DNA from 3 places in the Streptomyces sp. SS1-1 genome. Region 2 is predicted to be linked to each of the others. Evidence: predicted binding sites of a transcription regulator. Region 2 holds the regulator's gene; each other region holds the start of a gene.
The links. The regulator HrcA, encoded in region 2, represses chaperone genes, less so after heat shock. The targets are predictions, from matches to a motif close to TTNGCACTCNGNNNNNCNGAGTGCNAA.

Region 1 (9,722 bases), 950 kb from region 2:
CCGGGGCCGCGGCCTTCTCCGGCTTGTCGGCGATGACGGCCTCGGTGGTGAGGAACAGCGCGGCGATCGACGCGGCGTTCTGCAGCGCGGAGCGCGTCACCTTGGCCGGGTCGATGATGCCCTCGGCGATCATGTCGACGTACTCGCCGGTCGCGGCGTTCAGGCCGTGGCCGACCGTGAGGTTGCGGACCTTCTCCACGACGACGCCGCCCTCGAGACCACCGTTGACGGCGATCTGCTTCAGCGGGGCCTCCAGCGCGAGCTTCACGGCGTTGGCGCCGGTCGCCTCGTCACCGTCGAGCTCCAGCTTCTCGAAGACCTGGGAGGCCTGCAGCAGGGCCACGCCACCACCGGCGACGATGCCCTCCTCGACGGCCGCCTTGGCGTTGCGCACGGCGTCCTCGATGCGGTGCTTGCGCTCCTTCAGCTCCACCTCGGTGGCGGCGCCGGCCTTGATGACCGCGACACCGCCGGCGAGCTTCGCCAGGCGCTCCTGCAGCTTCTCGCGGTCGTAGTCCGAGTCGCTGTTCTCGATCTCGGCGCGGATCTGGTTGACCCGGCCCTGGACCTGCTCGGAGGAGCCGGCACCGTCGACGATGGTGGTCTCGTCCTTGGTGATGACGACCTTGCGGGCCTTGCCCAGGAGGTCCAGGGAGGTGTTCTCCAGCTTGAGACCGACCTCCTCGGAGATGACCTCGCCGCCGGTGAGGATGGCGATGTCGTTCAGCATCGCCTTGCGGCGGTCGCCGAAGCCCGGGGCCTTGACCGCGACGGACTTGAAGGTGCCGCGGATCTTGTTGACGACCAGGGTCGACAGGGCCTCGCCCTCGACGTCCTCGGCGATGATCAGCAGCGGCTTGCCCGACTGCATGACCTTCTCCAGCAGCGGGAGCAGGTCCTTGACGTTGGCGATCTTGGAGTTCGCGATCAGGATGTACGGGTCGTCGAGGACGGCCTCCATACGCTCCATGTCGGTGGCGAAGTACGCCGAGATGTAGCCCTTGTCGAAGCGCATACCCTCGGTGAGCTCCAGCTCCAGACCGAAGGTCTGGGACTCCTCGACGGTGATGACGCCTTCCTTGCCGACCTTGTCCATGGCCTCGGCGATGAGCTCGCCGATCTGGGTGTCGGCGGCGGAGATGGAGGCCGTGGAAGCGATCTGCTCCTTGGTCTCGACATCCTTCGCCTGCTCCAGCAGGGCGGCGCTGACGGCCTCGACGGCACGCTCGATGCCGCGCTTGAGGGCCATCGGGTTGGCGCCGGCGGCCACGTTGCGCAGGCCCTCCTTGACCAGGGCCTGGGCGAGGACGGTCGCGGTGGTCGTACCGTCACCGGCGACGTCGTCCGTCTTCTTGGCGACTTCCTTGACCAGCTCGGCGCCGATCTTCTCGTACGGGTCCTCGAGCTCGATCTCCTTGGCGATGGACACGCCATCGTTGGTGATCGTGGGGGCGCCCCACTTCTTCTCGAGGACGACGTTGCGGCCCTTGGGGCCGAGCGTCACCTTGACGGCGTCCGCGAGCTGGTTCATGCCGCGCTCGAGGCCGCGCCGCGCCTCCTCGTCGAACGCGATGATCTTGGCCATGTGAAGTGGTCCCTCCAGGACTGGGGGTGATTCCTTCGGACCGCGCCCGCGCCCGCGACGGACGGCTCGCCGGCCGCGTGGTTCCTTGCCCCACCTGGCCTGCGGGCCTCACCGACCCGGTCCTCCTTTGTCACTCTCACCTTCAGAGTGCTAACGCCAATGATTAGCACTCGGGGTACGAGAGTGCAAGGCGCCCGGGTATCGCGCCCGTCGGCGCGCGGGGGCGCGAGGGCACGACGAAGGGCCCGCGCCCCCAGGAGGCGCGGGCCCTTCGAAGAAGAACGTCGCTGCTGTTCGTCGACGCGTGCTTCAGCCGGTCGCCAGCCGGACCATGTCCGCCTGCGGCCCCTTCTGACCCTGCGAGATCTCGAAATCGACCCGCTGGCCCTCTTCCAGGGTGCGGTACCCGTCCATCTGGATCGCGCTGTAGTGGACGAAAACATCCGCACCACCGTCGACCGCGATGAAGCCGTACCCCTTCTCCGCGTTGAACCACTTGACGGTGCCCTGAGCCATGCCTAACTCCCCTATTACTGGCCCTTGCACAGATCCACACTTCGCGGATCCGGGTCAGACCTCGCCCCCCAGATCGGTCGGGGGCGTGCGCCGGAACGCGTCGACCGCGGCTGAATGTATCTGCCCAACTGCCGTCTGCAACAGGTCAATCGGACGAGAAATCCGGGCACGACCGGTCGGGAATGTGGCGACAATTCCGCTGACTTCAGGTCAAGTCGGGCCGGGCAAAAAGAACAAAAGCCGCATAGGACCCGCGGAGTTTGGCTACTTCTTGTCGGGTCGGCGGCAGAAATCAAAGACGGCCGGTCCAGGGACCGGCGGTGCGTTCCCCAACTGTACCCCGCTCAATCACACAGAATTGCCTCCTCCGCTTCTCTTACGGAGGAGGCAATTCGATGAACGCTCGGTAACCGGGGTTACCGAAGGTAATGTTCGGTCATCCGGTCAGCCGCCGGCGACGGCCGGAATGATGGAGACGCCGGCGCCGTCCGGCGTCGCGGTCTCCAGACCCTGCTCGAAACGCACGTCGTCGTCGTTGACGTAGACGTTGACGAAGCGCCGCAGCTTGCCCTGGTCGTCCAGCACCCGGGCCGCGATCCCCGTGTGGTTCTTCTCGAGGTCGGAGATGACCTCGGCCAGGGTGGCGCCCTCGGCGGCGACCTCGGCCTGACCGCCGGTGTAGGTGCGCAGGATGGTCGGGATGCGAACGGTCACGCTCATGCGAGGCCAGCCTCTCGGAAGGAGTCAAGGTTGGGACGAATCGTCGCGGTGAGGCCCGTACCCGCCACCGCGTCCAGCGTCTTGAGGCCGTCGCCGGTGTTCAGGACGACGGTCGTCTTGGCGGGGTCGAGCGCCCCGCTCTCGATGAGCTTCTTGGTGACGCCCACCGTCACGCCGCCCGCGGTCTCGGCGAAGACGCCCTCGGTCCGCGCGAGCAGCTTGATCGCCGCGACGATCTCGGCGTCCGTCACGTCCTCCACGGCGCCGCCCGTGCGGCGGGCGATGTCCAGGACGTAGGGGCCGTCGGCCGGGTTGCCGATCGCGAGCGACTTGGCGATGGTGTCCGGCTTCTGCGGGCGGACCACGTCGTGGCCGGCCTTGAAGGCGGTGGACACCGGCGAGCAGCCCTCGGCCTGGGCGCCGAAGATCTTGTACGGCCTGTCCTCGACCAGGCCGAGCTTGATCAGCTCCTGGAGGCCCTTGTCGATCTTGGTGAGCTGGGAGCCGGAGGCGATCGGCACGACCAGCTGGTCCGGCAGCCGCCAGCCGAGCTGCTCGCAGATCTCGTACGCGAGCGTCTTGGAGCCCTCGGCGTAGTACGGCCGCAGGTTGACGTTCACGAAGCCCCAGCCCTCACCGGCGGGGTCGCCGATCAGCTCGGAGCAGAAACGGTTCACGTCGTCGTAGTTGCCCTCGATGCCGACGAGTTCGCCGCCGTAGACCGCGGCCATGACGACCTTTCCCTGCTCCAGGTCGTGCGGGATGAACACGCACGAGCGGAAGCCGGCGCGGGCCGCGGCGGCGCCCACCGCGCCGGCGAGGTTGCCGGTGGAGGAGCAGGACAGGGTGGTGAAGCCGAAGGCGCGCGCCGCCTCCAGGGCCTGCGCGACCACGCGGTCCTTGAAGCTGTGCGTCGGGTTGCCGGAGTCGTCCTTGACGTACAGGCCGCCGGTGACGCCCAGTTCGCGGGCGAGGTTGTCGGCCTTGACGAGCTTGGTCCAGCCGGGGTTGATGTTCGGCTTGTCCGCCACGTCGGCCGGGACGGGCAGCAGGGGCGCGTAGCGCCAGATGTTCGCGGGGCCCGCCTCGATGCTCCGACGGAGCTTCTCGGTGTCGTAGCCCGAGAAGTCGTAGGCGATCTCCAGCGGGCCGAAACACTCCTCGCAGGCGAAGACCGGGCCGAGCGGGACCCGGTGGCCGCACTCGCGACAGGACAGCGCGGCGGCGGGGCCGAGGTCTACGGTGGAGTCGGTGCTGCTTGCAACAGTCTGCACAGCCATGTGAGGCGAGGCCCTTTCTCCTCATCTTCCTCACGACGCATCTCGCCGTGAGACGGATTTGGCACCTTCCCTAGCCGGGAGCCTCGCGGAGACGATCAACGGTGACGATCGACGCTGATCTACGAGAACCGACTGGAGGGTTGCCGGGGCTTCATCGGGCCGTGTCCCTCTGCCCCTCTGGATGAGCGGTATGCGGTTGTCCTGCGGTTGTGAACCCGGGCGACCCTGACATGCGATGGTCACTCGCGTTGTTCAAGACTGTAACCGAAGGCCAGGACAGTTGAGAGAGCAGTCCGAACCGCGAGATGGATCACCGACGTCGTGCGACAGTTTCGACAGTGAGGAGCCGCCGACCGTGCTGGAAGAAGTCGAGCGCTGGCTGATCAGCCGCTCCTGGTCCCTGGCCGACCGTCCGCTGCACCACGTGCTGGCCGCCAAGCAGCGCTCGGGCCAGTCGGTCTCGGTCGTCCTGCCCGCCCTCAACGAGGAGGAGACGGTCGGCGACATCGTCGCGATCATCGCCCACGACCTGGTGCACCAGGTGCCGCTGGTCGACGAGATCGTCGTGGTCGACTCCGGGTCCACCGACCGCACCGCCGAGGTCGCCGCGGCGGCCGGCGCGCGGGTCGTCCACCGCGACGACATCCTGCCCCGTATCCCCGCCGTGCCCGGCAAGGGCGAGGTGCTGTGGCGCTCGCTGCTGGTGACGGGCGGGGACATCGTCTGCTTCATCGACGCCGACCTGCGCGAGTTCTCCTCGGACTTCGTCCTCGGCATCGTCGGCCCGCTGCTCACCGACCCCGGCGTCGACCTGGTCAAGGCGATGTACGACCGCCCGCTCGGCGGCGCGTCCGGACAGGGCGGCCGGGTCACCGAGCTGATGGCCCGCCCCCTGCTGAACATGCACTGGCCGCAGCTGGCCGGATTCGTACAGCCGCTCGGCGGCGAGTACGCGGCCCGCCGCACCCTGCTGGAGCAGCTGCCCTTCCCCGTCGGCTACGGCGTCGAGCTGGGCATGCTGGTGGACGCCCTGCACCTGGTGGGGCTGGACGCCCTCGCGCAGGTGGACGTGGGGGTGCGCAAGCACCGGCACCAGGACGGGCAGGCGCTGGGCCGCATGTCCGCGGCGATCTACCGCACCGCGCAACTGCGGCTGGCGCGCGGGCATCTGGTGCGCCCGGCGCTGACCCAGTTCGAGCGCGGGCAGGACGGTTTCGAGCCACGGACGTACTCGGTGGACACGGAGGAGCGGCCGCCCATGGTGGAGATCGCGGAGTACGCGGCGCGCAGGGTCGCGTGAACGCGGCATCCCGGCCGTATACAGCGCGTACGTGAGCCCCCACTGAGCCGAACCGCACGTTTGAGCGTTTCCGGGCCGGGCTAGGTTGAGGCGTATGGCTTCCTCGCAGACTGCTGCCAAGGTACTGGTCGCCTCGAACCGCGGCCCGGTCTCGTACGAGGTGCGCGACGACGGTTCGCTGCACAGCAAGAGGGGCGGCGGGGGCATGGTCTCCGGGCTGTCGGCGATCGGGCCGGACGCGGGCGCCCTGTGGGTGTGCTCGGCGCTGTCCGACGGCGACCGGGAGGCGGTGCGCCGCGGGGCCGGCGAGGACGGCGTGCTGATGCTGGACATCCCGGCGGACGTGCACGCGGACGCCTACAACGGCATCGCGAACTCGGTCCTGTGGTTCGTGCACCACATGCTCTACCAGACCCCGGTGGAGCCGGTCTTCGACGCGGAGTTCCGGCGGCAGTGGGCCTCGTACGAGACCTACAACCGCGCGTTCGCCGAGGCCCTGGCGGAGCGGGCGGCCCCCGGGGCGGCCGTGCTGGTGCAGGACTACCACCTGACGCTGGTGCCCGGGATGCTGCGCGAGCTGCGGCCCGACCTGCGGATCGGGCACTTCTCGCACACGCCGTGGGCGCCGCCGGAGTACTTCGCGATGCTGCCCGACGACATCGCGCGGCAGGTGCTGGGCGGGATGCTCGGCGCGGACCGCCTCGGCTTCCTCACCCGGCGCTGGGCGGACGCCTTCGAGGCGTGCTGCGAGCGGTTCGCCGGCGGGCTCGGCGGCACCCGTACGGGGGTGCACGGGCTGGGCGCCGACGCGGACTTCCTGCGGGCGCGCTCGCACGAGGACGACGTGGCCGAACGGATGACGGCGCTGCGCGAGGAGATCGGCACCGCCCCCGACGGCTCGCCCCGCCGCACTGTGGTCCGGGTCGACCGCACCGAGCTGTCGAAGAACATCGTGCGCGGCCTGCTGGCGTACCGGCAGCTGCTCGACGAGCACCCCGAGTGGCGCGAGCGGGTGGTGCACGTGGCCTTCGCCTATCCCTCGCGGCAGGACCTCGCCGTCTACCGCGACTACACGGCCGAGGTGCAGCGGGTCGCCCGGGAGATCAACGACGCGTACGGCACACCCGGCTGGACGCCGGTCGTGCTGCACGTCAAGGACGACTTCGCACGCTCGCTGGCCGCGTACCGGCTGGCGGACGTGGCCCTGGTCAACCCGATCCGGGACGGCATGAACCTGGTCGCCAAGGAAGTGCCGCTCGTCTCCGACGAGGGTTGCGTCCTGGTCCTGTCCCGCGAGGCCGGCGCCTTCGAGGAACTCGGCGAGGACGCGATCCCCGTCAACCCGTACGACGTCATCGCCACGGCCCAGGCCCTCCACGAGGCCCTGTCCGTCCCCCCGGCGGAACGAGCCGAGCGCTCCAAGCGCCTCGCCGCCGCGGCGACGGCCCTCCCCCCGTCCCAGTGGTTCCTGGACCAGCTGAACGCGTTGCGGGACGACCAGGGCTGACGGCGGCCGCCCCGCAGGGGGTGCGCTGCCGGCTGCGGCCGGGCGGCCCGGCTGCAGCCGCTCCCGCACGAACGCGGCGGACAGGGCGCCGGGGCCGTGGCGGAACAGCGTGACCGCCGCGTGGTGCGCGGCCACCTCGCCCGCGCGCGCCGAGTCGGCGCGGGACACCGATACCGGTCCGGGCAGGCGCCGCCCGGATCCGGCCCCGGTGCCACGGGGCGGCGCGGGCGGTCAGCAGGCGCGCCGGGCGCGCATGGCCCCGGCAGAGCCGGAGACCCCGGCCGCCCGGCCCACCGCGCGCCCCGCGCATGGCGGACCACCGGGCCGGGCAGCCGTCGCCGCGAGTCATCCACCCGCGCCGGCGCGCGCGGGGCGGCGGGGCGGTCAGTCGGTGGTCGGGTGCGTCGACCTGATCCGGTCCGCCAGGGTGCGGAGCAGTTCGACGACGCCCTCCGGGCCGTTCACCACCAGGTCCGCGCGTTTCGAGAGGGCCGTGACCTCCTCGCTGCCGCTGCAGACCAGGAGGCCGGGGGTGCCGGTCGTGCGGAGGGTGTCGACGGCGGCGTAGGCCGGGAGGTCGCCGAGGTCGTCGCCGGCGTACAGGACCGACTCGGCGCCCAGGTCGCGGGCGAGGTCGCTCAGGGCCTTGCCCTTGTCCATGCCGGGCGGGCGCAGTTCGAGGACCATCCGGCCGGGCTCGACGATCAGGCCGTTGTGTCCGGCGAGGTCGGTGAGCGGGCCGCGCAGGGCGTCGAAGGTGCCCTGCGGGTCGGCGGCGCGGCGCGTGTGCACGGCGACCGCGTGCCCCTTGTCCTCGACCCACGTGCCGTCCTCGTGGCCGGCCAGCACGTCGGGCAGGGCGGCGCGGACGGCGGCGACCCCGGGGTGCGGGTCGGGCGCGGACACCTCGCCGCTCACCGCGTCCCAGCGCTCGGCGCCGTAGTGCCCCAGCACCACCAGGTGCTCGAGGCCCGGGACCCCGGCGAAACCGCCGTGGTGCACGGCCACCTCGGCGGGCCGGCCGGTGATCACGGCCACGGCGGCGACCTCGGGCGCGAGCGCGGCGAGCGCCGGCACCGCCTCCGGGTGCGCCCGCGCCTTCTCGGGGTCGGGCACGATCGGCGCGAGGGTCCCGTCGAAGTCCAGCGCGATCAGCGCGCGGGCGGGCCGGGCGAGCAGCGCCGCGAGCCCGTCCCGGCCGGGCCCGGTGGCCGGCTCCGGAAGGGTCGCGCCCGCGGGGGACGGGGAGGGGTCGGTCGGATCGTCGTGACGGGCCATATCAAGGACCCTATCCAGCGGCCGCGGACCTATCCCTGCCGTCAGCGCTCCGCCCGGCGCGCCTCGCGCACCCGGCGCAGCCGGTTCACCGTGACCGGGTCGTGGGCCAGGGCCCGCGGGTCGTCCAGCAGGGCGTTGAGCAGCTGGTAGTAGCGCACCGGGGCCAGGCCCAGCTCCTCGCGTATGGCGCGCTCCTTGGCGCCGGGGCCGGAGAAGCCCCGGCGCTCCAGGGCGAGCACGGCCCGTTCGCGGTCGGCGAGGGCGGCGTCGGGCCGGTCCTTGTGCTGGTCCATGCCTGGCACCGTAACCCCCGCCACCGACAGCGGCTCCTACTCGGCCCCGTCCAGCCTGGTCGCCGTCGTCTGCAGCCGCGCCAGGACCGCCGACGGGCTGCCGCCGGAGGCGACCGTCGAGCCGATGGACTTCTTGATCTCCGCGCTGACCGCGGCCCAGGAGGTCCGGCCGACCGGGTACAGCTCGGAGGACGGCAGCTGTTCCAGGAAGGGCTTGAGCTCGGCGTCCTGCTTCGCTCCGGCCATCGCCTCGGACGCGGAGGTGGTGACGGGCAGCAGGTCGTAGCGCCGGGAGAAGTCCAGGACGTTCTGCTTGTCGTAGACGAAGTCGAGGAAGGTGCCGATCTCCTCGCCGTGGCCGTTCTGCTTGAACGCCATCATCCAGTCGGCGACGCCCATGGACAGCTTGGTGGGCCCCTCGGCGCCGGGCATGGGCACCATGCCGACCTTCACGCCCTTCTTCCGGGCCGCCTGCATCAGCGAGGGGTGCCCGTTGAGCATGCCGACCTCGCCCTTCGCGAAGGCGGCGAAGGCGTCGGCGCGGTTGAGCCTGGCGGGCGCCACGGGGCCGGTGAGGCCCTTGCCGACCAGGTCGTCCTTCAGCCAGGTGAAGGTGGCGACGTTCTCCGGGGAGTCGATGCTGTAGGTGCCGAGCTGCGGGTCGGTGTAGCCGCCCCCGCCGCTGAGCAGCCACTGCATGGTCTCGGCCTGCGCCTCCTCGGACCCGAGCGGCAGCGCGTACGGGTACGTGACGCCCCGCGCCTTGAGCGTGGCGGCGTCGGCCGCCAGCTCCTTCCAGGTGCGCGGCGCGGTGAGGCCGGCCTCCTCGAAGAGCGACTTGTTGTAGAAGAGCAGCCGCGTGGAGGACGCGAACGGGATGCCGTACTGCACGCCGTCGACCTGGCCCGCCTCGGCGAGCCGCGCGACGAGGTCGGCCTGCACGGGGATGGAGAGCAGGTCGTCGGCCTCGTAGAGCAGGTCCTTCGCCGCGTAGTCGGCGTAGGCGCCGATCTGCGCGAGGTCGGGGGCCTCGCCCGCGGCCACCATCTCCTTGACCTTGGCGTCGACCTCGTTCCAGGAGTAGACCTCGACGTCGACGGTGACACCGGGATGCTCGGCCTCGTAGGCGTCGGTGAGCTTGTCCCAGTACGCGCGCGAGCTGGTCGCCTTGCCGTCGCCGTAGTCGGCGGCCACCAGCTTGAGCGTGACGTCGTCCGAGCCGCCGGTCACCCCGCAGCCGCCG
Region 2 (9,722 bases):
TGCGGGTTGATGTCGCGGAAGGCGACGGTCGTCTCGGTCTCCCGCACGATGGTCGCCGGGACATGCCCCGCGACGATCTTGCAGAACAGGCAGTCGTCCTGCGGCTCCCCAGCCATGGTCCCTCCGGGCGTTGGACGGCGACGGTGTGACCGGGGCATCGTATCGCCGCCGGGTGCCGCCGCGCGGAGGGTGATCGCGCGGCGGTCCCTCGGCGGTCCCTCAGCGCTCGGGCAGGGTGGGCGGAGTCTTCGCGGGCGTGGTCTCCAGCGCCTCCAGCGCGATCCGGATCGCCTCGTCGAGCTGGGCGTCCCGGCCCGCCGCCCAGTCCTGCGGGCGTTGGACGACCTCCACGTCCGGGTCGACCCCGTGGTTCTCCACGTCCCAGCCGTACCCCTCCAGCCAGATGGCGTACTTGGGCTGGGTGACCAGGGTGCCGTCGACCAGGTGGTACCGGCTGTCGATGCCGATGACCCCGCCCCAGGTGCGGGTGCCGACGACCGGCCCGAGCCCGAGCGCCTTGATGGCCGCGTTGACGATGTCGCCGTCGGAGCCGGAGAACTCGTTCGCCACGGCCACCACGGGACCGCGCGGCGCGTCCAGCGGATAGCTGTACGGCCGCATGCCGCGCGGCAGTTCCCAGCCGACGATGCGCCGGGCGAGCTTCTCCACGACCAGCTGCGAGGTGTGCCCGCCGCCGTTCTCCCGGACGTCCACGACGAGGCCCTCGCGGGCCACCTCGACCCGCAGGTCGCGGTGGATCTGGGCCCAGCCGGGCGCCTGCATGTCGGGCACGTGCAGATAGCCGAGCCGGCCGCCGGACCGCTCGTGGACGTACGCCCGCCGGTCCGCGACCCACGCGTGGTAGCGCAGCGGCTGCTCGTCGGCGACCGGCACGACGACGGTGTGCCGGGCGTCCCCGCCGCCGGCCGGTGAGACCGTCAGCTCCACCGGTTTGCCCGCGGTGCCGACGAGCAGCGGCCCTGGCCCGGTCACCGGGTCCACCGGCACCCCGGCCACCGCGGCGATCGCGTCACCGGGGCGCACCGCGACACCCGGCGCGGCCAGCGGAGCCCGGGCCTCCGGGTCGGAGGTCTCCGACGGCAGGATCCGGTCGATCCGCCAACTGCCGTCCTCATGGCGCGAGATGTCGGCGCCGAGCAGGCCCTGCCCGGGGCCGCCGCCGTGCCCGTGCCCGCCGACGTACGCGTGCGAGGTGCCCAGTTCGCCCTGCACCTCCCACAGCAGGTCGACCAGGTCGTCGTGGGTGGCCACCCGGTCCAGCAGCGGCCGGTAGCGGTCGAGGACGCCCGCCCAGTCCACGCCGTTCATGTCGGCCCGCCAGAAGTGGTCGCGCATGATGCGGCCGGTCTCCTCGAACATCTGCCGCCACTCCGCCGACGGGTCGACGCGCTGCCGCACCCGGCCGAGATCCACGGCGACGTTGGAGTCGCCGTCCTCGTCGCCGGAGGGGCGCCGGTCGCTCGGGACGACCCTGAGCCGCCCGTCCGTCCACAGCAGCACCCGTTTGCCGTCACCGCTGACCTCGAAGTGGTCGGCGTCGTCGGCGAGATGCTCCACGCGCCGCCGCACGAGGTCGTAGCGCTCCAGCTCGGTCTTCGGCTCGGGGTCGTCGAGTCCGGCCCGGGCCGCGCCGAGCACGCCGCGCACCGGGTGCCGCAGCCACAGCACCCCGTCCTTGGCGGCCCGCAGATGCCCGTAGCGGGCGGCCTCGACCGGGAACGGCACGATCCGGTCGGCGAGCCCCTCCAGGTCGATCCGGGTGGCCGGGGTGCCCTCGCTGTCGGGGGTCTCGTCCTTGTCCGGGGCGTCGAAGGCCCGCCCGTGCCGCTGCGGGCCGAACGGGGACGGCGTGGTCGCGGCGAGGGTGATCAGGTGCGGCCGTGAGCCCACGACGAACGCCAGGTCGAAGACGTGCTCGTCGTAGACGGGGTCGAAGGCCCGGGTGGACAGGAACGCCAGGTGCTTGCCGTCGAGCGTGAACGCGGGCGCGTAGTCCCGGAACCGCAGCGGGGTCGCCTCGGACACCGACAGGTCGGTGGTGTTGGCGAGCTTCAGCTGGGACAGCGGGTCGGGGCCGGGGTGCGCCCAGGCCAGCCAGGCCGAGTCCGGCGAGAACACCAGCCCCGAGACGGGGCCGTCGGCGCTGCGGTCCACCTCGCGGACCTCGCCGCTCTCCCGCTCGACGAACAGGAGCCGTCCGTCGTGCGCGGCGACCGCGGCCCGGCTGCCGTCGGGCGCCACGGCCAGCTCCAGCACCCGGCCGAGCCGTCCGGCGGCGAGCCGGCGCGGGGTGGCGCCGGGCGCGAGGCCGGTCGCGGGGGCGAACTCAAGGGCGTCCTCGCCCTCCGCGTCCGTCACCCACACCACCCACTCCTCGCCGTCCGCGCGGAAGGTGCGCGGCAGCCGGGCGCGGACGCCGGGCTCGGCGGCGAGCGCGCGGGCGGGGCCGGAGCGGTGGGTGACCCAGTGGACGCTGCCGCGGACGGCGACCGCGCTGCCGCGCGCGGTGTGGTCGGGGGACGCGGAGCCGAACCAGCGGGCGGCGTTCAGGAGGTACGGCCGGCGGTCGGTGCGCTGCCCGCCGAGCCGGACGCCGAGGCGGCGCGGCTCGGCCGTGTCCAGGTCGTCCAGCAGCCACAGCTCACCGGCGCTCGCGTAGACGACGCGGGTGCCGTCCCCGGAGGCGTGCCGGGCGTAGAAGCCGTCGACGGGTGTGTGCCGGCGCAGGTCGGAGCCGTCGGCGAGGGAGGAGTACACGGCGCCGACGCCCTCGTGGTCGGAGAGGAACGCGACCCGGTCGCCCGCCCACAGGGGGCACTCCAGGTTCCCGTCGAGGTCCTCGTGCAGCCGGACGAAGTCGCCGTCGCCCTCCCGGTCGATCCACAGCTTGCCCGCGGTGCCGCCCCGGTAGCGCTTCCAGCGGGCGGCCTCCAGCCCCATCGGCGCGGAGGCGAGCAGCAGGCGCGGCCCGTGCACGACGTCACCGACGGGTCCGTACGGCAGGGTGGTGGCGGGGCCGCCGTCCAGCGGGACGGCGTGCGCCCAGGTGCGGCGGCTGCCGCCCTGGCCCCAGGTGCTGATGGCGAGGACCCGGCCGTCCGGCGTCCAGCCGCGCACCCGGGTGCGCTGGCTGCCCCAGTGGGTGAGGCGGGTGGAGGGGCCGCCGTCGACCGGCGCGATGTGCACCTCGGGCGCCCCGTCGCGGGTGGACGTCCAGGCGACGGTCGTGCCGTCGGGCGAGATGCGCGGCGAGGTGACGGGGACGTTGTCGGCGCTGACCCGCCAGGCGCGGCCGCCGTCGAGCGGGGCGAGCCAGACGTCGTCCTCCGCGGTGAACGCGACGAGGTCGCCGTGCAGATGCGGGTGGCGCAGATAGGCGGGCGGGACCGGGGTGGAGGTCGCGGGCTGTGTCACGCGATCACCCTAGGGAAGGGTGGGGGCCGCGGACAGGGCTTCGGGGCCATTCCCCACGGTCCGGTGGCCGACCGTTCACTTGCCCTCCGGCCAGCAGTTCGGGCGCTGTTGGCAGTAGACGGTCTTCGTGACGGTCACGGTGACGGTCGGGCCGGGCCGCCCGCCGTCGCCGGGCCCCACCGGGGACGGCGTGGCGTCGCACCTGCCGAGGCCGTTGACGTGGAACCACTGCTTGCCGCCGACCTTCGCCACGAGGTCGCCACGTACGCAGGAGCCGCTGACGGCCCGCGTGATGCGGCCGGTGACGGTGATGTCCTTGCCGTCGGAGGTCTCGCCCTCGCAGTCCACCTTGACGACCGTCCGCTCGTCGGCCCTCGGCGAACTCCCGCCGCTGCCGCCGTCGTAGGAGCCGGTGCAGTTGAGCCACTGGACGTCGGCCTTCTGCCGCTCCAGCTCCTTGGTGACGGTCTGGTCGGTCGTGAACGCCACGGACGCGGCGCTCAGGCCGCCCGGATCGCAGGCGGTCATACCGCCGGCTCCCAGCGCGGCGAGCGCCGTCACGGCGACCCCTCGCGCCGCACGGCCCCGGATCCTGTGCGAAACCCCCATGGAAGGGCAGCCTGCCACTGTCCCGCGTGTCGCGGTAGGGCGCATACGGCCATGCCGTGTCAGGACCAGCGGCCGGTGCGCCCCAGCAGCAGGGCCGTCGCGGCGGTCCCGGCGGTCGAGGTGCGCAGCACGGAACGGCCGAGGCGGTGGGCGCGTGCGCCGGCCTCCTCGAACACGGCCAACTCCTCGGGGGAGACGCCGCCTTCGGGACCGACGACGAGCACCAGGTCGCCCTCGGCGGGCAGTTCGGCGGTGGCCAGCGGCGCGCTGCCGTAGTCCCGGTCCTCGTGCAGGACGGCGGCGAACGCGGCTCCCGCGAGGAGGGCGGCGACCTGCTTGGTGGTGGCCGCCTCCGTGACCTCGGGGAAGCGCACCCGGCGGGACTGCTTGCCGGCCTCGCGGGCGGTGGCCCGCCACTTGCCGAGGGCCTTCGCCGCGCGCTCGCCCTTCCACTGGGTGATGCAGCGGGCGGCCGTCCACGGCACGATCCGGTCGACGCCGGTCTCGGTCATGGTCTCGACGGCCAGTTCGCCCCGGTCGCCCTTGGGCAGGGCCTGGACGACGGTGATCCGCGGCCGGGGCTCGGGCTCCTCGGCGACCGCGCCGAGGTCGACGACCAGCCGGTCCTTGCCCTCGGCGGCGGCGACGACGCCCTCGGCCCAGTGCCCGAGCCCGTCGGTGAGGACGACCTCCTCGCCGGCCCGCAGCCGTTTCACGGACACGGCGTGCCGGCCCTCGGGCCCGTCGAGGACGTACGGCCCGCCGGCGTGCTCCAGGGAGTCGACGACGAAGACGGGCGCGGTCATCGGGTGGGTCCCTTCGGGTGGGCGGACAACGCTGTCGCCGCGGCTTCCAGTTCGGCGGCCAGGACCTCCACGAGCTGACCGGCGGGCAGTTCGCGGGCCTGGCGGTGGCCCTGCCCGGCCCACAGCGCCATGCCCTGGGGGTCGCCGGAGGCGGCGGCCTTCTTGCGCAGCGGCGCGGTCAGGTGGTGGATCTCGGGGTAGGCGGCGGGCGCGTACGGCCCGTGCTCGCGCAGGAAGCGGTTGACGAGGCCGCGGGCCGGGCGGCCGGAGAAGGCACGGGTCAGCTCGGTGCGGGTGAACAGGGGGTTGGTGAGCGCCTGCTTGTGCACGGCGTTCGCGCCGGACTCGTGGGTGGCCAGGAAGGCGGTGCCGAGCTGGGCGGCGGCGGCCCCGGCGGCGAGGACGGCGGCGATCTGGCCGCCCCGCATGATGCCCCCGGCGGCGACGACGGGGAGGCCCACGGTCTCGCGGATCTGGGAGACCAGGGTGAGCACACCGAGTCCGGCGCACTCGGCCTCGGGGTTGTCGCGGTGGGTGCCCTGGTGGCCGCCCGCCTCGACGCCCTGGGCGATCACGGCGTCCGCCCCGGCCCGCTCGACGGCGAGGGCCTCGTCGGGGGTGGTGGCGGTGACGAGGGTGAAGGTCCCGGCGCGGCGCAGGGACTCCAGCACGTCGGCGCCGGGCACCCCGAAGTGGAAGGAGACGACCGGCACCGGGTTGTCGAGCAGCACGGCGAGTTTGGCGTCGTAGCCGTCGTCGCGGCCGCTCTCGGGGTCCCCCAGCTCGGTCTCGTACCAGGCGGCCTCACCGGCGAGCTGATGGGCGTAGACGTCCACGGCGGCCGGGTCGGCCTGCTCCGGCTGGGGCATGAAGAGGTTCACGCCGAAGGGGCGCTGGGTGAGGCTCCGCAGCTGCTTGATCTCCTGGTACATCCCGTCGGCGGTCTTGTACCCGGCGGCCAGGAAGCCCAGCCCTCCCGCCTCGGACACGGCAGCGGCGAGCTGCGGCACGGAGACACCGCCCGCCATGGGGGCCTGCACGATCGGGTGCGGCAGGAGATCGGTCAGTGCGGAGGACATGCCCGCATGGTGTCACGTCCTCCGAACAAGTCCGAATCGGCCCTTCCCCTTGCGGCGGAAGGGATCGGGCCGCTCGGTCACCGACCGTTGAAGGCGTCCTTCAGCCGCGAGAACAGCCCCTGCTGACCGGGCTGGAACTGGCCCTGGGGCCGCTCCTCGCCGCGCAGCTTGGACAGCTCGCGCAGCAGGCGCTCCTGCTCGGGGTCGAGCTTGGTGGGGGTCTGCACCTCGACGTGCACGACGAGGTCGCCGCGGCCCCCGCCGCGCAGATGCGTCACACCGCGGCCGTGCAGCGGGATCGACTGGCCGGACTGGGTGCCGGGCCGGATGTCGACCTCCTCCATGCCGTCCAGCGTCTCCAGCGGGACCTTGGTGCCGAGCGCCGCCGCCGTCATCGGGATGGTGACGGTGCAGTGCAGGTCGTCGCCGCGCCGCTGGAAGGTGGAGTGCGGCAGCTCGTGGATCTCCACGTACAGGTCGCCGGCGGGACCGCCGCCGGGGCCGACCTCGCCCTCACCCGCGAGCTGGATCCGCGTGCCGTTGTCGACGCCGGCCGGGATCTTGACGGTGAGCGTGCGGCGGGACCGCACGCGTCCGTCGCCCGCGCACTCCGGGCACGGTGTGGGGACGACGGTGCCGAAGCCCTGGCACTGCGGGCAGGGGCGCGAGGTCATGACCTGGCCGAGGAAGGACCGGGTCACCTGCGACACCTCGCCGCGGCCGCGGCACATGTCGCAGGTCTGCGCGGAGGTGCCGGGCGCGGCGCCCTCGCCGTTGCAGGTGTTGCAGACGACGGCGGTGTCGACCTGGATGTCCTTCGTGGTGCCGAAGGCCGCCTCGTCGAGTTCGACCTCCAGCCGGATCATCGCGTCCTGGCCGCGCCGGGTCCGCGAGCGCGGGCCCCGCTGGGACGCGGTGCCGAAGAAGGCGTCCATGATGTCGGAGAAGTTGCCGAAGCCACCGGCGCCGAAGCCGCCCGCGCCTCCGCCGCCCGCCTGGGACAGCGGGTCGCCGCCGAGGTCGTAGACCTGCTTCTTCTGCGGGTCCGACAGCACCTCGTAGGCGGCGTTGATCTCCTTGAACCGCTCCTGGGTCTTCGGGTCCGGGTTGACGTCCGGGTGCAGCTCGCGGGCGAGCCGCCGGAAGGCCTTCTTGATCTCTTCCTGCGACGCGTCGCGACGCACGCCGAGCACGGCGTAGTAGTCCGTGGCCACCTACGACTCCGCCAGGATCTGTCCGACGTAACGTGCCACTGCGCGTACCGCTCCCATCGTTCCCGGGTAATCCATGCGGGTCGGTCCGACCACGCCGAGCTTGGCGACTGCCTCGCCGCCCGAACCGTAGCCCACCGACACGACGGACGTGGAGTTGAGTCCTTCGTAGGCGTTCTCGTGCCCGATGCGCACGGTCATGCCCGAATCCCCCGCCTCGCCCAGCAACTTGAGGAGCACGACCTGCTCCTCCAGGGCTTCGAGCACCGGCTGGATGGTGAGGGGGAAATCATGTGTGAAGCGGGTCAGATTGGCGGTGCCGCCGATCATCAGCCGCTCCTCGTTCTCCTCGACGAGCGTCTCCAGGAGGGTGGAGAGCACGGTCGAGACGGTGCCGCGGTCCTCGACGTCGAACGCCTCGGGCAGGTCCTCGACGAGCCGGGGCACGTCGGTGAAGCGCCGGCCCGCGACCTTGCTGTTCAGCCGGGCGCGCAGGTCCGCGAGCGAGGCCTCGCCGACGGGTGCCGGGCAGTCGATCATCCGCTGCTCGACCCGGCCGGTGTCCGTGATCAGCACGAGCATCACGCGCGCGGGGGCGAGCGAGAGCAGCTCGACGTGCCGGACGGTGGACCGGGTCAGCGACGGGTACTGCACGACGGCGACCTGCCGGGTGAGCTGCGCGAGCAGCCGTACCGTCCGCGCGACGACGTCGTCGAGGTCGACGGCGCCGTCGAGGAAGTTCTGGATGGCGCGCCGCTCGGGCGGGGTCATCGGCTTCACACCGGCGAGCTTGTCGACGAAGAGCCGGTAGCCCTTGTCGGTGGGGATGCGCCCGGCGCTGGTGTGCGGCTGCGCGATGTAGCCCTCGTCCTCCAGGGCCGCCATGTCGTTGCGTACGGTCGCCGGGGAGACGCCGAGGCTGTGCCGCTCGGTGAGCGCCTTGGAGCCGACCGGCTCCTCCGTCCCGACGTAGTCCTGGACGATCGCGCGCAGCACCTGGAGCCTGCGTTCACTCAGCATCTCGCGCACACCTCCAGCGGTCGGTCCCCTTGACGCCGGTTCCTGGCACTCTGTCCGTCCGAGTGCCAGCCGTCCCCGGCCAGTGTACGGCGGTGGGGTACACCCCGGGCAAGGCCGGTCGGTTTCACCTCCGTGCTCGGCGGGGGTGCTGTCGATAGCGTCGCGGTATGACGGTGACTTGGGAAGAGCTGGGGTGGGAGCGGTTGGCGGACGGGGTGGGCAGGTGCCGTCTGCCGGGCTGGGACTGCACGGTGGGGCTGGTCGCGGGCGACGGGGCCGCCCTGCTCGTGGACGCCGGTTCGAGCCTCGCGGAGGGGGCGCGGCTGCGGACGCAGGCGCAGTGGCTGACCGGTCACCGTGTGACCCATCTCGCGCTGACCCACCCCCACTTCGATCATGTCTTCGGCGCCGCGGCGTTCGCGGGCGCCGAGGTCTACGGACCGGTGGGCGTGGAGACCGTCCTCCAGGGGCGGGCGCGCGAGGAGCTGCGGGCGGACGCGGTGCGGCACGGCCTGGACGCGGGCGCGGCGGAGGAGGCGGCGGACGCGCTGGTGGTGCCCCGCCATCCGGTGAGCGGCGAGTGGACGCTGGACCTGGGCGGCGGGCGCCAGGTGCTGCTGGCGAACGTGGGTCCGGCGCACACGGCCCACGACCTGGTGGTGCTGGTGCCGGGCCGGCTCCCCGGCGAGCCGGAGGTGGTGTTCTGCGGCGACCTGGTGGAGGAGTCCGGGGAGCCGCAGGCCGGCCCGGACGCCGTGCCGTCGCACTGGCCGGACGCGCTGGACCGCCTCCTCGACCTGGGCGGCGGGGACGCGCTGTACGTGCCCGGTCACGGAGCGGTGGTGGACGCGGAGTTCGTACGGCGGCAGCGCGACGGGCTGGCCGCGAGATTCGGCGTGTCGCGGTGACCGGGCGTCCGGTTCTCCTATCGTCATCCGAATGCGCCAGTACTCCCCGGATCTGACCCCGCCCTGGAAGAAGCCCACGTCCGTCCCCGAGGTCCCGGCGGAGCCGGGGCTGGTGGTCGAGGAGCCCGGTACGGGCTTCTGCGGCGCGGTGATCCGCTGCGAGGCGGGCACGGTCACTCTGGAGGACCGCTTCGGCAAGCACCGGGTCTTCCCGATGGAGCCGCGGGGCTTCCTGCTGGAGGGCCGCGTGGTGACCCTGGTGAAGCCGGCCGCGGGCCCCGCGCGCCCGGCGCGCACGGCGTCCGGCTCGGTGGCGGTCCCGGGCGCGCGGGCCCGGGTGGCCCGCGCCGGGCGCATCTACGTGGAGGGCCGGCACGACGCCGAGCTGGTCGAGAAGGTGTGGGGCGACGACCTGCGCGTCGAGGGCGTCGTCGTGGAGTACCTGGAGGGCGTCGACGACCTGCCGACGATCGTCGACGAGTTCGCGCCGGGCCCCGACGCGCGGCTGGGCGTCCTGGTGGACCACCTGGTGCCGGGCTCGAAGGAGTGGCGGATCGCACAGGCGGTGACGAGTGAGCACGCGCTGGTCGTCGGCCACCCGTACATCGACATCTGGGAGGCCGTGAAGCCCTCCTCCCTGGGCATCGAGGCGTG
Region 3 (9,722 bases), 2.0 Mb from region 2:
CAGGCCGGCGTTCTCGGCGATCCAGCGCAGCGGCTCGACGGCGGCCTTGCGGACGACGGCGACACCGGTGGCCTCGTCGCCGGTCTTGCCGAGGTTGCCCTCGAGGACCTTCACGGCGTGGACGAGCGCGGAGCCACCACCGGAGACGATGCCCTCCTCGACCGCGGCGCGGGTCGCGGAGATGGCGTCCTCCAGACGGTGCTTCTTCTCCTTCAGCTCCACCTCGGTGGCGGCGCCGACCTTGATCACGCACACGCCGCCGGCCAGCTTCGCGAGGCGCTCCTGGAGCTTCTCGCGGTCCCAGTCGGAGTCGGTGTTCTCGATCTCGGACTTGATCTGGGCGACGCGGCCCTGGACGTCCTCGGACTTGCCGGCGCCGTCGACGATCGTGGTGTCGTCCTTGGTGACGGTGACGCGGCGGGCGGAGCCGAGCACGTCGATGCCGACCTGGTCGAGCTTGAGGCCGACCTCCTCGGAGATGACCGTGGCGCCGGTGAGGGTCGCCATGTCCTGCAGCATCGCCTTGCGGCGGTCACCGAAGCCGGGGGCCTTGACCGCGACCGCGTTGAAGGTGCCGCGGATCTTGTTGACGACCAGCGTCGACAGGGCCTCGCCCTCGACGTCCTCGGCGATGATCAGCAGCGGCTTGGAGGCGTTGGTCTGGATGACCTTCTCCAGCAGCGGCAGCAGGTCGGCGATGGAGGAGATCTTGCCCTGGTTGATGAGGATGTACGGGTCCTCCAGGACGGCCTCCATGCGCTCCTGGTCCGTCACGAAGTACGGCGACAGGTAGCCCTTGTCGAAGGCCATGCCCTCGGTGAAGTCCAGCTCCAGACCGAAGGTGTTGGACTCCTCGACGGTGATGACACCGTCCTTGCCGACCTTGTCCATCGCCTCGGCGATGAGCTCGCCGACCTGCTGGTCCTGGGCGGACAGCGCGGCGACGGCGGCGATGTCGGACTTCTCGTCGATCGGGCGCGCGGTCGCGAGGAGGTCCTCGGACACGGCGGCGACGGCGGCGTCGATGCCCTTCTTCAGCAGCGCCGGGGAGGCACCGGCGGCGACGTTCTTCAGGCCCTCGCGCACGAGCGCCTGGGCGAGCACGGTGGCGGTGGTGGTGCCGTCACCCGCGATGTCGTTGGTCTTGGTCGCCACCTCCTTCACCAGCTGGGCGCCGAGGTTCTCGTACGGGTCCTCGACCTCGACCTCACGGGCGATGGTGACGCCGTCGTTGGTGATGGTGGGGGCGCCGAACTTCTTGTCGATGACGACGTTGCGGCCCTTGGGGCCGATCGTCACCTTCACCGTGTCGGCAAGCTTGTTGACGCCGCGCTCGAGGGCGCGACGGGCGTCCTCGTCGAACTTCAGGATCTTCGCCATGACAGCGGGAGCCCTCTCGGATTCTGTGGGTTCTCAAAAAAGACACTGCGCCCCGGGCGCCCGGTTCTCATGTGGTCGCGGGGGCCAGGGGCGCAGCTGAAGACAAGAGCTTCGAGGCGTCTACTTCTCGATGACCGCGAGCACGTCGCGGGACGAGAGGACGAGGTACTCCTCGCCGTTGTACTTCACCTCGGTGCCGCCGTACTTGCTGTACAGCACGATGTCGCCGACCTTCACATCGAGCGGAAGGCGCTCGCCGTTCTCGAAGCGGCCCGGACCGACGGCGAGGATGACGCCCTCCTGGGGCTTCTCCTTCGCGGTGTCCGGGATGACCAGGCCAGAGGCGGTGGTCTGCTCGGCGTCGAGCGGCTGGACCACGATGCGGTCCTCGAGCGGCTTGATGGCAACCTTGGAGCTGGTGGTCGTCACGATCCGACCTCCCCCTTCGGAGATCTCACGGGGTTAACTGTCTGAGGTGGCGACCAGGTCGATCCGTCGTCGCGGGTGCCGGACCTGCCCGTCGCGTGGTTGGCACTCTCCAGTGGGGAGTGCCAGAGCCGAGACTATGACCGCGATTAGCACTCGGTCAAGCGGAGTGCCAATTCGCCGTGGCGCGGCGCGCCGCGGACGGCCCCTCGGAACACCCGAAGCCGCCCACGGGACGTCTCAGACGTAGTCCTCCAGGCGGCCCACGGTCAGCCCCCGCTCCTGGACCGCGCGCAGCAGCAGGGTGGTGCGCTCCCGCAGCGACAGCCCGCCCGGCTCGGCGGACGGCACGGAGACGACGTCGCCGGGACGCAGGCGCGCGGGCCCCTTCGCGTACGTCAGCCGGCCGTCGCCCGTCATCGTCGCGCGCCACAGCACGACGGCGCCGATCCCGCAGTCGTCGGCGGCGCGCAGCGTGGTGCCGTCGTAGGTGCCGTAGGGCGGCCGGAAGAGCCGGGGGCGGACGCCGAAGCGGGCGTGCAGCTTGTGCTGCTGGCCGCAGATCTCGGCGCGCTGGCCGGCGTAGGGCAGTCCGCGCAGGGCGGCGTGGTCGAGGGTGTGGTTCTGCAGGGACGCGCCGACCGCGCGCAGCCGCGCGAAGTGCGCGTAGCCGGGGCCGACCACGCTGTCCGTGAGGAACATGCTGACGGGCAGCCGCAGTTCACGGACCATGCCGACGAAGCGGGGGTCCTTCTCGGCGCCGTCGTCGTAGGTGAGGAAGACGACCCGGTCGCGGGTGGGGACGCGGCGCAGGACGGGCGGCGGTCCACCGGGGGGCCGGGCGACCCGCCGGGCGGGCGGCGGGGGCGGCGCGGGCAGCGGGTCGCTCAGGCCCCAGCGGCGGTACGGCTGCGCGGTGTGCGTGGCGTTCTTCGCCGCGCGCGTCGCCTCGTGGCCGGTCCCGGCGCGGGGGCCGGTGGCGGCGGTCCCGGCGCATCCGGCGAGCAGGACGGTCGCCAGGGCCACGGCGACGGACGCGCGTGACCCCGGCGGCGGCGTCACAGGTAGTCCTCCAGCCGGGCGACCGCGAAGCCCTCGGCCGTGACCTTGTCCAGGAACCGGCGGATCATGTCGGGCATTGTGCCCTTCCACTCGTCCCGGCCCCGGAAGTGACTGAGCACGATGTCACCCGGACGGATCCGCCGGTCCTCCTCCCGGTAGTCCCAGCGGTCGACGAAGACCTCCTCGTTCCACAGGGCGACGTACCGCACGCCGCAGGACCGGGCCGCGCGCAGGGTGTCCCGGTTGTAGTTGCCGAAGGGCGGCCGGAACAGCACGGGCCGCTCGCCGAAGCGCTCCTCCATGACGTCCTGCATGCCGCAGATCTCGTACTGCTGGCCCCGGTAGGACAGGCCGGGCAGATAGCGGTGGTGGAGGGTGTGGTTGTTCAGCCCGGCCCCCGCCCGCTGGAGCTGCCGGAAGTAGCCGTAGTCGTCCTTGATGACGTAGTCGCTGAGAAAGGCGGAGTACGGCACCTTCAGGTCGCTCATCATGCGCAGGAACGCCGGGTCCTTCTCGGCGCCGTCGTCGATGGTCAGGAAGACGACCTTCTGGTTCGTGGGGACGGTCGTGAAGACCGGGGGGAGGCCCGGTTCGTCGGGCCCGTCGACCTCGAAGCCCTTGCGGGTGGTGATCCGGGGCTTGACCTCGGGCGGCGGCGGGGGCACCAGGGGGACGCGGGCGAGCCGCCAGCGCCGGGCCGCGGCGACCCGGGCCGCGTGGGCCTCCTGGGCGGACGGGGGCTTCCTGCCGTCCGGGGCACGGGTGCCGCCCGGGGTCCGCGTGCCGTCCGGAGGTGACGCCGGCGCGGCCGAGCGGCTCGGCACGGGACCGGCGGCCGGGGAGGAGCCGCCCGCCGGACCGGATACGGCACCCTGCGCGCAGCCCGAGGCGACGGCGGCGACCGCGAGCCCGGCGACGGCTCCCCGCAGCCGCGCACGCCGGACCGCACGGACGACGGGACGGCCCCAGGACACGATCCCGGCGATCCCGGTGCTCCCCGCGATCCCGGCGATCCCCAGAGGCCCCTTTTTGTCATTTTGTCCTACAAGTCGCATGGGGCCGGATCCTGGCAGGCACCCCCGCCCGGAACGGGCCGACAGCGCCGCCGTGGAGCGGACCATCCTCCGACTGGCCGACAATGACCCGGTGAACGACCACCTCGACGCCTTCACCGCCCTGCTCGCCCCCGAGGGCCGCGCCCTCCTCGACGCCGTGCGCGACACCGACCCCGCCGACGAACTCGCCGTCGCCACCCGGCTGCGCCGCGAGCACCCGGCCGGACTGGTGTCCGCGGCCCTCGGGCAGGCCCGGCTGCGGCAGCGGGCGGCGGCGAAGTTCGGCGCCGGGGACGCGGGGCGCATGTACTTCACGCCGAACGGGGTCGAGCAGTCGACGCGGGCGAGCGTGGCGGCGTACCGGGCGGCCCGGATGCGGGAGCTGGGCATCGGCTCGGTGGCCGACCTGTGCTGCGGCATCGGCGGCGACGCGATCGCGCTCGCGCGGGCCGGCATCCGGGTGCTGGCCGTCGACCGGGACCCGGTGACGGTCGCGGCGGCCCGGGCCAACATGGCGGCGCTCGGGCTGGCTGACCTGGTCGAGGTGCGCGAGGCGGACGTCACCGAGGTCGCGACCGGCGGATTCGACGCCGTGTTCGTCGACCCGGCCCGGCGCGGCGGCCGCGGCCGCGTCTTCGACCCGGAGGCGTACTCGCCGCCCCTGTCCTGGGCCGTCGAGGCGGCCCGCACCGCGCCCCACGCCGCCCTGAAGGTCGCGCCCGGCATCCCGCACGAGGCGGTCCCCGGCGACGCGGAGGCCGAGTGGATCTCGGACGGCGGGGACGTCAAGGAGGCGGTGCTCTGGTTCGGGACGGCCCCCGGGGCGGTCCGCGCCACCCTGCTGCCGGGCCCGCGCCCGCTGCTCGGCCGCGGCCTGCCCGACCCGGCGGTGCGTCCCGTCGGACGCTATCTGTACGAGCCGGACGGCGCCGTCATCCGGGCCCATCTGGTCGCCGAGGTCGCCGAGTCGCTGGACGGCGGGCTCGTCGACGCGACCATCGCGTACATCACCGCGGACGAGCTGCGCCCCACGCCGTTCGCCGCCGCGTACGAGATCACCGACCGGTTGCCGTTCAACGTGAAGCGGCTGAAGGCGCTGCTGCGGGAGCGCGGGGTGGGCACGCTGACCGTGAAGAAGCGCGGCTCGGCGGTCGAACCGGAGGAACTGCGCCGCAAGGTCAAACCGCAAGGGCCGAACGCGGCCACCGTGTTCCTGACCCGGGTGGCGGGGGCCCCGACGATGCTGGTGGGACACCCCGCCTAGTGCCGTGCCGGGCGCCGCGAGCCGGTGAACTTTTCCGGTCACAGCACTAGCCGAACCGGATGTCCGCCGCGCGTCTGCGCAGCATCTCCCGCTCCGGCCCGTTGCGCGTCAGCGCCGCCGCTCGCTCGAACTCCGCCCGCGCCTCCGCCGTACGGCCGAGGCGCAGCAGCAGGTCGCCGCGCACGCTCGGCAGCAGGTGGTAGTCCCGCAGCGCCGGTTCTCCCGCGAGGGCGTCGACGATCTCCAGGGCGGGCCCGGGGCCCTCGGCCATCGAGACGGCGACCGCCCGGTTCAGCTCCACGACCGGCGACGGCGACCGGGCGGCGAGCAGCCGGTACAGCGTGGCGATGGTCCCCCAGTCGGTGTCCTCGTAGCGGTACGCGTGCGCGTGGCAGGCGGCGATGGCGGCCTGGAGGGCGTACGGGCCGGGGGCGCCCGTGGCCGTCGCGCCCGCCCGGTCCAGGGCGGTGATGCCCCGGGCGATCAGCATGCGGTTCCAGCGGCGCCGGCTCTGATCGCGCAGCAGGACGGGCGTGCCGTCGGGGGCGGTGCGGGCGGCCGTACGGGACGCCTGGAACTCCAGGAGTGAGGCCAGGGCGTGCACCTCGGGTTCCTTCGGCATCAGCGCGGCGAGCTGCCGGGCCAGCCGCAGCGCGTCCTCGCACAGCGCGGGGCGCAGCCAGTCGTCGCCCGCGGTCGCCGCGTACCCCTCGTTGAAGATCAGGTAGATGACGTCGAGGACGGAGCCGAGCCGAGCCTCCCGGTCGGGCCCGTACGGCACCTCGAAGGCGACGTTCCGGGTGGCGAGGGTGCGCTTGGCGCGGACCACGCGCTGGGCGACCGTGGCCTCGGGCACCAGGTAGGCGCGGGCGATCTCGGCGGTGGTCAGACCGCCGACGAGGCGCAGGGTGAGGGCCGTGCGGGCCTCCGGGGACAGCACGGGATGGCAGGTGGTGAAGACGAGCCGGAGCAGGTCGTCGTCGATGGCGTCGGGGTCGGCGGGCTCCGGCGGCGGCACGTCCTCCAGGGTCCGGCCGATCTCCCGGAGCTTGCGGGCGTAGTTCTCCCGGCGCCGGACCAGGTCGACGGCGCGGTGCCGGGCGGCGGCGGTGAGCCAGGCGCCCGGCCGGTCGGGCACGCCGTCGCGCGGCCACTGCTCCAACGCGGCGACCAGGGCGTCCTGGGCCAGCTCCTCGGCGATGCCGACGTCCCGGACGATCCGGGTGACGGCGGCGACGACACGGGGGAACTCGAGGCGGAACACGGTGTCGAGGGCGGACCGGGTGTCGATGCTGCGCGGTGTCTCCACAGCCCACCATCGAACACCCTGCCCGTCCGGCGGCCCAGCGGGCGCGGTCACCCCTCGGCGATCTCCCGCACCTCGCAGGTGACGGTCCAGAACTCCTCGTGGACCTTCAGGAACCGGGTGGTCCACTCGATGGCCTCGGCCTTGTCCTTGCACTGCATGATCGCGTACCCGCCGACGACCTCCTTGGCCTCGGTGAAGGGCCCGTCGGTGACGGAGATCCGGCCGCCCTCCCAGTGCACGCGGGTGCCCTGCGCGGACGGCAGCAGCCCGGCCGTGTCGAGCATGACGCCGGCCTTGGTGACCTCCTCGATCAGCTCGCCCATGCGCCGCATCAGTTCGGGGCTCGGGCCCTCGGCGGGGGCGGACGCCTCGTCGATCTTCACGAGCGACAGGTATCGGGGCATGGTGACTCCTCGTGCTGCGGTGGCCGGGCCCTTCCCGGCCTCTCACCCCTGCGTCGAACGGCCGGGCGCCGGATCGACACGTCCTCGAGGATTTCCCGGAAAAGCTTCTTTCAGCGCAGCGACTTCCACAGTTCGCTCGCCTCCGGCTCGTCCGCGACCACCCGGTTGTGGTTGGACGGCGCGGGCACGACCGGCATGGTCAGGGTCTTCACGCCGTCCGACGCCAGCCCCCGCAGGCTCTGCCCGAGGCCGGTCAGCTCGCTCAGCGAGTCCAGCCCCGTGTCCGTGGTCAGGGCGCCGGTGACCGCGTCGGCGACGCGGTAGAGCCGCGCGGGGTCGGTGAGCAGGTCGGTGGCGGAGATCTGGTCGAGCAGCGCCTTCACCAGCTTCTGCTGGAGCTCGATACGGCCCAGGTCGCTTCCGTTGCCGATGCCGTGCCGGGTGCGGGCCAGCGCCAGCGCCTGCTTGCCGTCGAGGTGGTGGGTGCCGGCCGCGAGGTCCAGGTGGCTGTCGTCGTCGTGGATGTCCTCGTCCGTGGTGACGGTGACCCCGCCGAGGGCGTCCACCAGCTTCGCGAACCCGGAGAAGTCGAGCTCGACGTAGTGGTCCATCCGCACACCGGTCAGCGACTCGGCCGTCTTGACCGCGCAGACCGGACCGCCCAGCGCGTAGGCGCTGTTGAACATGGCCTGGTACGCCTTCCGGGTCGAGCCGCCCGACGGCAGCGGGCAGGACGGCCGGGTGACCAGGGTGTCGCGCGGGATGCTCACGACCGTGGCCGTGGTGCGGCCGGCGTCGATGTGGAACACCATCGCCGTGTCCGAGCGGGCGCCCCCGCTGTCACCGCCGCCGAGCTTCTTGTTGGCCGCGCCGCTGCGCGAGTCCGAGCCGAGGACCAGGATGTTCAGCGCCTCCGTCGGCAGCGGTGACGCCGACGGCGACGGGGTCGTCATGACCCGGGGCGGACGGTCGTCGCCCAGCGCCTGGTCGATGTCGACACCGGTGATGTTGTCGTCGAGATGCCGGTAGGCCCAGGCCGCCGCCCCGACCGCCAGGGCCAGTAAGGCCGCGAGGGCGATCCCCGCCCTGCGCCACACGGTCGCCCGCCGGCGTCCGCGTCCCCCGTCGTCCCCACCCGATCCCCGCCCGCTTCCCCTCATGGACAGGAACGTACGTCCGAATTATTACGGCCAGACAGCCCAGGGCGGCTTTTCTCGCGAAATTCTCAGACTTCTCTCAGGGGGCAGCCGAATGTTTCGCGCCGGGTGTCACCGCTGGGGTGCCGGGGCCGTGCTGCTGCGCACCACCAGGCTCGTCGCCAGGTCCACCCTGGTCGCCGTGGGCTGCTCCCTGGCCAGGTCCAGCACCAGCTTGGCCGCCGCCTCCGCCATCTCCGTCAGCGGCTGCCGCACGGTGGTCAGCGGCGGCCCGACCCAGCGCGCGACCGGCAGGTCGTCGAACCCGACGACGCTGAGGTCCTCCGGCACCCGCAGCCCGAGCTCCCGCGCGGCCTCGTACAGACCGAGCGCCTGCAGGTCGTTGCCGGCGAAGACCGCGGTGGGCCGGTCCGGGCGGCGCAGCAGGTCCAGGCCCTCCCGGTAGCCGGTCTCGTGGTGGAAGTCGCCGGTCCTGATCAGGTCCTGGTCGACCGTCAGCCCGGCGGTCTCCAGGGCGGCGCGGTAACCGTCGAGGCGGGCGCGGCTGCACATCATCCGGGACGGCCCGGTGATCGCGCCGATCCGCCGGTGCCCGAGCTCGATGAGATGGCGGGTGGCGGCGAGGCCGCCCTGCCAGTTGGTCGCGCCGATGGACGGCACGTCGGCGCCCGGGTCGCCCGCCGGGTCCATCACCACGAACGGGATGGAACGACTGGTCAGCAGCGCCCGCTGGGGCTCGTCGAGGCCGGACAGCACGAGGATCACCCCGTGCGGGCGGCGCGCGGCGACCTGGTCGGCCCAGGTCCGGCCCGGGGTGTGGCGCCCCGCGCTCTCGCTGAGCACGACGCTCAGCCCCGCGTCCCGGGCCACGTTCTCGACGCCCCGGATGACCTCCATCGCCCAGGCGCTCTCCAGTTCGTGGAAGACCAGGTCGATCAGGGGCGAGCGGCCGGTCTCGGCCCGGCGGCGGCGGTAGCCGTGGGTGCGCAGCAGCTCCTCGACGCGGCTGCGGGTGCCCGGGGCGACGTCCGCGCGTCCGTTGAGGACCTTCGAAACAGTCGGGGCCGAGACGCCGGCCTCGCGGGCGATCTCGGCGAGCGTGGCCGTCCGCCCGGACCGGCCGGTCGTCGGGGCCGTCGGCGGTGCCGGCCGGTTGTCCGGCTCGGCCGTCCGGGATGCGGCGGTCTCACGGGCTGTCATGGCGGCGATCGTAACCCCGCCCGGCCCGAGGACGAACCCCCTCCGGCCCACTCCCTTCACCGGAACATTCGAAACCGGGAACGAAACCTTCGATCCGGGATGGTCGCGGGGGCGGCCCCCTCAGTCGCCGGACCGGCCGGAACCCTCCGTGCCGAGCGACTCGAACCGCCACCGGTGCACGGCCCGGGTGACCAGCTCGCCGTCGGGTTCCGGCAGTTCCGGGACGTCGGCGTCGGCGGCCGCGTCCCACCACGTGACGACCAGGACCCGGTCCTGCGCGGCCCGGAAGGTCTCCCGGCGCAGCGGCGGCCGGGGCAGCTCCTGCGCCCGCGCCCAGGCGAGCAGGTCCTCGCCCCGCCCGGGCACCGCCCGCGCCTCCCACATCAGGGCGACGGTCACGAGTACAGGTTCTCCTTGCTCACCTCGTGCACATGGTCGTGCCCGGTGCCCGGCACATGCGGGTCC

Region 1: groL (chaperonin GroEL) is a predicted target of HrcA. The motif match lies at 1,749-1,775, and genes of this name have one in related genera.
Region 3: groES (co-chaperone GroES) is a predicted target of HrcA. The motif match lies at 1,956-1,982, and genes of this name have one in related genera.

What each region holds. Positions count from the first base shown of each region.
Region 1 is NZ_WBXN01000004.1:3,267,710-3,277,431, forward strand. It holds gene groL (chaperonin GroEL) at 1-1,585, opposite strand, end outside; gene F8R89_RS16060 (cold-shock protein) at 1,895-2,101, opposite strand; gene F8R89_RS16065 (MoaD/ThiS family protein) at 2,546-2,821, opposite strand; gene thrC (threonine synthase) at 2,818-4,101, opposite strand; SAM riboswitch class I at 4,120-4,289, opposite strand; gene F8R89_RS16075 (glucosyl-3-phosphoglycerate synthase) at 4,457-5,401, shown strand; gene F8R89_RS16080 (alpha,alpha-trehalose-phosphate synthase (UDP-forming)) at 5,496-6,908, shown strand; gene otsB (trehalose-phosphatase) at 7,293-8,186, opposite strand; gene F8R89_RS16090 (DUF3263 domain-containing protein) at 8,228-8,479, opposite strand; gene F8R89_RS16095 (ABC transporter substrate-binding protein) at 8,516-9,722, opposite strand, start outside.
Region 2 is NZ_WBXN01000004.1:2,319,961-2,329,682, forward strand. It holds gene F8R89_RS11790 (histidine triad nucleotide-binding protein) at 1-116, opposite strand, end outside; gene F8R89_RS11795 (S41 family peptidase) at 220-3,435, opposite strand; gene F8R89_RS11800 (hypothetical protein) at 3,511-4,044, opposite strand; gene F8R89_RS11805 (16S rRNA (uracil(1498)-N(3))-methyltransferase) at 4,104-4,850, opposite strand; gene F8R89_RS11810 (nitronate monooxygenase) at 4,847-5,929, opposite strand; gene dnaJ (molecular chaperone DnaJ) at 6,007-7,143, opposite strand; gene hrcA (heat-inducible transcriptional repressor HrcA) at 7,144-8,160, opposite strand; gene F8R89_RS11825 (MBL fold metallo-hydrolase) at 8,328-9,068, shown strand; gene F8R89_RS11830 (DUF3097 domain-containing protein) at 9,100-9,722, shown strand, end outside.
Region 3 is NZ_WBXN01000004.1:4,303,387-4,313,108, reverse strand. It holds gene groL (chaperonin GroEL) at 1-1,380, opposite strand, end outside; gene groES (co-chaperone GroES) at 1,501-1,809, opposite strand; gene F8R89_RS21325 (polysaccharide deacetylase family protein) at 2,047-2,868, opposite strand; gene F8R89_RS21320 (polysaccharide deacetylase family protein) at 2,865-3,923, opposite strand; gene F8R89_RS21315 (THUMP-like domain-containing protein) at 3,922-5,187, shown strand; gene F8R89_RS21310 (RNA polymerase sigma factor) at 5,234-6,496, opposite strand; gene F8R89_RS21305 (YciI family protein) at 6,544-6,900, opposite strand; gene F8R89_RS21300 (LCP family protein) at 7,011-8,060, opposite strand; gene F8R89_RS21295 (LacI family DNA-binding transcriptional regulator) at 8,169-9,257, opposite strand; gene F8R89_RS21290 (hypothetical protein) at 9,378-9,656, opposite strand; gene tsaD (tRNA (adenosine(37)-N6)-threonylcarbamoyltransferase complex transferase subunit TsaD) at 9,653-9,722, opposite strand, start outside.